Regions from separate parts of the Rhizobium indicum genome, predicted to be linked through region 2. Evidence: riboswitches for the same ligand, from Rfam matches in the RefSeq annotation. Region 2 holds a riboswitch; the other holds the start of a gene.

Region 1 (3,203 bases), 450 kb from region 2:
ACTTTCGTCGGCCACACCGTCGGTATGCCTGGCATGGCCGCCTATGCGGCGAGCAAGGCGGGGCTGATCGGCTTCGTGCAGGTGCTCGCCGCTGAACTCGGAGCGCAGAAGATCCGCGTCAACGCACTGCTTCCTGGTGGCACCGACACGCCCGCCAGCATTACCAACGCGCCTGATGCCACGCCGGAGGTGCTCGCCTTCGTGGAGGGGCTGCATGCGCTGAAACGCATGGCGCAACCCGAAGAGATCGCCAATGCGGCGCTTTTCCTCGCCTCCGACATGTCGAGCTTCGTGACCGGCACGGCGATGCTGGCCGATGGCGGCGTTTCAATCAGCCGGACATAGGGCAGGAAATATGGTGTGCTGTGGCAACCAGCCGTGCGCGTCTGGGACCCAGCCACCCGCCCTCGTCCTTCGAGGCTCCGGCCTTTGGCCTGCGCACCTCAGGATGAGGGCTGATTGTGGTGCCGTGTGGTTGGCGGGCTGATCAAGGCTCCAGGCATCCCGGGCTGACGAGCCTGCTCACGCCCTCTCTCCAGCCTCATCCTGAGGTGCCCCGCAGGGGCCTCGAAGGACGGGGCTGGCCGCTTTGCACGGATCAAGCGACTTCGCGTATGTCTCTTGCCGCCTGGCGGTCGAGATAGGCGACCAGGTCCTCGATGGTAACGAGGGGGAGGTTATGGCGTTCGGCGAAGAGCGTGAGTTCGGGCAGGCGGGACATGGTTCCGTCGTCGTTGGCGACTTCGCAGATGACGCCGGCGGGGACCCTTCCAGCGAGGCGGGCGAGATCGACGGCGGCTTCTGTATGGCCGGGGCGGCCGAGCACGCCGCGGGGGTTGGCGCGGAGCGGAAAGATGTGGCCGGGGCGAGCGAAATCGGCGGGCTTTGCGCGATCATCGACCAGGGCGCGGACGGTGGCGGCGCGGTCCGCCGCAGAAATGCCCGTCGTCGTGCCCTTGAGATAATCAACCGAGACCGTGAAGGCGGTTTTGTGCGATTCCGTGTTGTTGGGCACCATCAGCGGAATGTCGAGCGCATCGAGACGCTCGCCTTCCATGGCGATGCAGACGAGACCACGGGCGTGGGTCATCATGAAGGCGATTGTTTCTGGGGTGACGGCATCGGCCGCGACCACGATATCGCCCTCGTTTTCCCGGTTCTGGTCGTCGACGACGACGACCATCTTGCCGCTGGCAATGGCTGATATGGCATCTTCAATTGTTGCGATAGTCATGCTGTCTGGCCTTTCAAGGGTTATGTCAGCGGACTGACATGGTCTGCTCGGCTCAATCCGTGAGCGAGCCTTCTGCCCTTGGGCGAACAAACGTCAGCCGCCTCCAGGATGGAGTGCGACTGCCCGTGTTGTCCTCTTCCATCCGGACTATACCGTCGGCTCCGGCATCTCACCGGATCTGCTGACCTTCCGACAGGAGGTGCCGGAAGCGCTCGCGGGCTCCAGGATTGCTCCTGATACCGCCGGTGGGGAATTACACCCCGCCCTGAGAACACTTCAAAGATAGGACCAAAAACAGGCGGATGGCAAGGTCACTCGACCAGGCAAAAATGCAAAGCTGCCCTAACGCCGATGGACACACTGTTCACACAGAGGCGACGACCGTGTCGCCTTCCGCACTTCGCTCGTGGTTTGCTCTTTGTTCGATGCATGTCGTTGTCCCAAAACCGCTACGCAATTTGGGCGCCTGCATCAGGACATGATCAGGCCGCCGTCGACATTGATCGTCTGGCCGGTGATATAGGCAGCGTCATCGCTGGCGAGGAAGGTCACCAGGCCGGCGACATCTTCGCCGGAGCCGGCCCGTTTCATCGGGATGCCTTCGACCCATTCCTTCATCAGTTCGCCGGGGGCGTAGTTGCCGAGCAGCTTGCCCCAGGCCTGGTCGTTATAGGCCCACATGTCGGTCTCGATGATGCCGGGGCAGAAGGCGTTGACGGTGATCTTCTCGGTCGCGACTTCCTTGGCCAGGCTCTGGGTGATTCCGACGACGCCCATTTTCGAGGCGGCATAATGCGGGGTGTAGATGAAGCCGTCGCGGGCTTGGCCGGAAGCGGTGTTGATGATGCGGCCGCCGCGCTTGTGCTTGCGCATTCTTGATATTGCCTCCTGGGCGCAGAGGAAGACGCCCTTGGTGTTGACGGCCATGACCTTGTCCCACTCGTTTTCGGTCAGGTCCTCGACGCGGGCGATGGTGATGACGCCGGCATTCTGGATCGAAACGTCGACCGAGCCGAATTCCTTCTCGGCGGCATCATAGAGGGCGGTGACGCTTGCCTTGTCGGTGACATCGCCGATGAAGGAGATCGCCTTGCCGCCTTCGGTTCGGATCTGTTCGGCAACGCCGTGGACCAGCTCCTCATTGGCCGAGACGACGAGATTGGCGCCTTCGCGCGCAAAGCGTCTGGCGATGGCGGCGCCGATGCCGCGGCTGCCCCCGGTAATGACGACAGTCTTCTGCTCAAAGCGTTTCATGCTCTTTCCTTGTGTCACTCGATAAACAGCAAATCTGGGTGCGACCTACCATGCGATCATTATTGGATCTCAACCGGTTGTCGCAAATTCAGGCAGCCTTTAGCGCCGATGACGACGCCCGAGCCCTCCGTCCGTTAGACAGCCCGTTCGATCGGCGTGAAGGGCGGGCAGACGGCGATATCGCACGCCGTCTTGCCCGTTAGTCCCTTCAGCGCCTCGATCTCAGCCAGGGAGGAAGCGAGACCGGTCACTTTCCAGCGGCGGCAATGAGCTTTCTCATCGCATCACCAGCAGCAGAAACCGCCATCGACGAGAAGATCGACGCCGGTCACGAAACTTGCTGCATTCGACAGCAGAAACACCGCCGGGCCTACCATCTCGTCCACCGCTGCCATGCGCTGCATCGGCGTCTGCTCTTCGAAGAGCTTGGTCTGGTGGACCATCTCCGGACGGGTGTTCATGGGCGTTGCCGTGTATCCGGGGGAGATGGTGTTGACGCGAATGCCGCGGTCGACCCATTCCATCGCCATGGACTTCGACATATGGATCACGCCCGCCTTGGAGGCGTTATAGTGCGCTTGGCTCAGCCCCCGGTTTACGATCACACCCGACATGGAAGCGATGTTGACGATGGAGCCGCGCCCATTCTTCAGCATGGCGCGAGCCTCTGCCTGGCAGGAAAGAAAGACGCCTTTCAGGTTGATATCCATCAACG
Region 2 (3,203 bases):
CTGTGCACCAAGAAGGCGCGATGAAGCGCCGCGCCGTTGCCGCCGAGACGCTTCTCAAATGTCACCGTCTGCGTGATGCCGCCGCCCTTGCCTATAAGGGCAGCTGCTTGCCGGCCTGTTCGCTGACCATGTATTCGGCGTACCAGTCCGGCCAGTTCTCGTCGTGTTTGCCGCCGTTTCGCTTCTCGTGTTCACCGTGCGCGGTCGCCGCACGGCGCATAGCTGACGCGAGATCGGTCGAGGTCGTGAATGTCGTCCCGTCGGCGTCGATGCGTCCTGGCAGGCGCGTGGTGACTTCCTGGAACAGCCAGCCGTTGCCATCGGGATCCTTGAAGGAGGCGAAAGAACGGTAGCTGCGGTGATCGGGATCGCGGCCGGCAATGCGGAGCCGCCCGAACAGATAGGGTTCGTCCTTGCCGGCATAGACGCCGGCCGCGTCATGGAACACTTCGCTGACCTCGACGCCGCGGGCGATGAGATCGCGGCGGGCGGCCTCGATGTCGGAGACGATAAGATAGAGCCCCTGGGCGGAACCGGGGGCGGCGGCCGTGACGTTCTTGCCGAAGATGATCGCGCAGCCGGAGCCCGGCGGCGTAAACTGGATCACCCGAAAATCGGCATCATTGGCGAAGTCGGCGTCGAGCCGCCAACCCAGGCCGTCGTAAAAGCGCTTGGCGCGGTCGACATCGGAAACAGGGATGACGACGACCTCGAGCTTGGTGTCGACGGGATGTGTTTTCGGGGTCTGCATGGGGGTTTCGCTGCGCAGTGCATTGCTCATCTTAAGCTCCTTGGGGTTTTGGATGCCTTGAGAATTGCTGACGCGTGACGACCGAAGTTGACCACGGCGCGGTGAGGCCGTCGAATCAATTATTCTGTCTGATTTGACCGGTATTGGCGGATTCCGCGGCGACGCTAGGCGCGCCGCTCCCGATCCGCGGGGGTTGGCAAGGTCATGTCGATCTGAGTGGTCGACGGCGGGATTGGCCCGCCGTCTTCATCGGCTGTTGTTGTTCTGCTCGTCGAGCCGCTTTCACGCAGCGAGAGCGGCGCGGGTTTTGCCGATCGTCAGAGCCGCCTTTGCTGCCTCGCGGCCTTTCTCGACGAAATGTGCGCGGTAGATCTGCTTATGGTGCTCGGTTTCCTGATACTGATGCGGCGTCAGCGAAACCGACAGCACCGGCACACCGGTATCCATGCCGGCGCGCATCAGTCCATCGACGACGGCCTGGGCGACGAATTCGTGGCGGTAGATTCCGCCGTCGACGACGAAGGCGGCGGCAACGACCGCGGCATAGCGTCCGGTTGCCGCAAGATCGCGTGACAGCAGCGGCATCTCGAATGCGCCGGGAACATCGAACACGTCGACCTGCTCGGGCGGAATAAGCTGATGGAAGCCATCAAGGGCGCGGTCGACGATTTCGGCGTGCCAGCTGGCTTTGACGAAGGCATAGCGGGTGGGTGTCACGGTAATCTCCTTTGGCGAACAGACACATCACCCAAGGCGATCACGAACGTTCCCGACAGCCGCAAGGGCGGCAGGAACGCACGTTCTCTTTCATCCGGACTATGACCGTCGGCTCAGGCATCTCACCTGATCTGCTGACCCTTCCTGAGAAGGCGCTCGCGGGCTCGCAATCAAAATTGCATACCGCCGGTAGGGACTTTCACCCCGCCCTGAGAACGGCGCGAACAATAGGGGGAAGGTGACGGGCTGGCAATAGGTCGAAATGCATTCGCGGCGGGAGCTGGATCAGGGCTCCCGACGCGGCGATTTCGCTTGTTCGTCGATCGCGACGGGCAAGCCACTTGCGGAGGATGGGCTTGCGCCTACATGCTCCCATTGAGGACATTCACGTCAGAATAGCACGGCAGGACAGGATGCGCCGCTCCACCGGAGGCGGGCAGGGCCGTGGCAACTATGGGAGAGAGAGATGCAAGACCCCTTCGTCGTCCGCCGCGAGGCGCATATCGCGGCGCCGCCGGCCGCGGTGTTCGCGTTGATGACCGACCCGGAAAAGATCCTGCGCTGGATGGGAACGGAGGCGCAGGTCGAGCCGCAGCCCGGCGGGCTCTATCTCGTCAACGTTACCGGAGCCCGCTTTGCACGCGGCTCGTTTCGTGAGGTGGTGCCGGTTCATCGCCTTGCCTACAGCTTCGGCTGGGACGGCAGCGAGGTGGTGCCGCCGGGGTCGAGCCTGGTCGAGATCGATCTGATCGAGCAGGGAGGCGGAACGCTGCTGCGGCTCACCCATAGCGGCCTGCCGAGCGCCGAGCAATGCGCCGGCCATGCGGAGGGCTGGGCACATTATCTCGGACGGCTGACCGAGGTCGCTGCCGGGGGTGATCCGGGTCCCGACCCTTTTTACGGCAGGACATGAACAATTCTTGCGGGCGGCGGGGGCGTCTCTGAAGGCGCTTGACGTTGCGACAACAGCGGTCGGCGAGCGCTCAGACCGGCCGTGCGGAAGCGCTTCTTTTTCTCCCGCAAACATGAACGCGCAGTTCATCTCCAGTTCAATTTGGCGGTCATAAGCTGTGGACGGCTGGATTGAAATGGAGTTCTCGATGAAGGCACTTTCTATCGCGGCTGCCTTGCTCGCTGGCAGCCTCTCGTTCGGCACAGCGCAGGCGATGCCGATGGGGACAATCAATGTCCAGAGCAATATCACAACGGTCGACTACGCGTGCGGTCGCGGCTGGCATCTGACGCGCTGGGGCGAATGCCGGCGAAACTGGCGCCGCCCGCCGCCGGTCGCTTTTTACGGTGGCCCGCCGCGAGGGGGCTGGGAACGGCGTCACCGGCATTGGGATGGCCCGCGCTGGCGCCATGAGCGGCGTTGGGATCGCGACCGCCGTTGGCGGGATGATGACTAAGGGTCTCGCTTAGATGGACGAAGGCCGGAGCGATTTTCGCCCGGCCTTTTCTGATGAGACAGGTTCGCCGACGCTGAACGGCAGCGTCCTCCCGATTTGTCCGATACGGTCAGATCCTGCTGACGAGCCAGTACTTGTCGTCGATCAGCTCCTCGAGTTCGACGGGATCCTTGACGCCGAATTCGAACCATTCGACGAGTTCCTTCGCCTTGCGGCTGCTCTCCTCTGCCGTCAGCTCGACCTGATATCTTTCGCACCATCGACGAAGGATCGACGTCAGCAGCGTCATGTCATTCCCATCCAGCGGATCTTTCGGCCAGAAAATC

The links. A riboswitch is a leader RNA that binds a small molecule or an ion and turns the genes downstream of it on or off. The one in region 2 is predicted to bind FMN.
Region 1: linked by a shared signal. The riboswitch ahead of ribB (3,4-dihydroxy-2-butanone-4-phosphate synthase) and the one ahead of FFM53_RS22165 (6,7-dimethyl-8-ribityllumazine synthase) in region 2 are both predicted to bind FMN.

Annotation. Positions count from the first base shown of each region.
Region 1 is NZ_CP054021.1:5,014,255-5,017,457, forward strand. It holds gene FFM53_RS24390 (SDR family oxidoreductase) at 1-345, shown strand, start outside; gene ribB (3,4-dihydroxy-2-butanone-4-phosphate synthase) at 599-1,234, opposite strand; FMN riboswitch at 1,361-1,511, opposite strand; gene FFM53_RS24400 (glucose 1-dehydrogenase) at 1,706-2,488, opposite strand; gene FFM53_RS24405 (SDR family oxidoreductase) at 2,773-3,203, opposite strand, start outside.
Region 2 is NZ_CP054021.1:4,560,804-4,564,006, forward strand. It holds gene FFM53_RS22155 (hypothetical protein) at 1-65, opposite strand, end outside; gene FFM53_RS22160 (VOC family protein) at 92-781, opposite strand; gene FFM53_RS22165 (6,7-dimethyl-8-ribityllumazine synthase) at 1,034-1,468, opposite strand; FMN riboswitch at 1,547-1,689, opposite strand; gene FFM53_RS22170 (SRPBCC family protein) at 1,935-2,381, shown strand; gene FFM53_RS22175 (GCG_CRPN prefix-to-repeats domain-containing protein) at 2,569-2,877, shown strand; gene FFM53_RS22180 (hypothetical protein) at 2,987-3,203, opposite strand, start outside.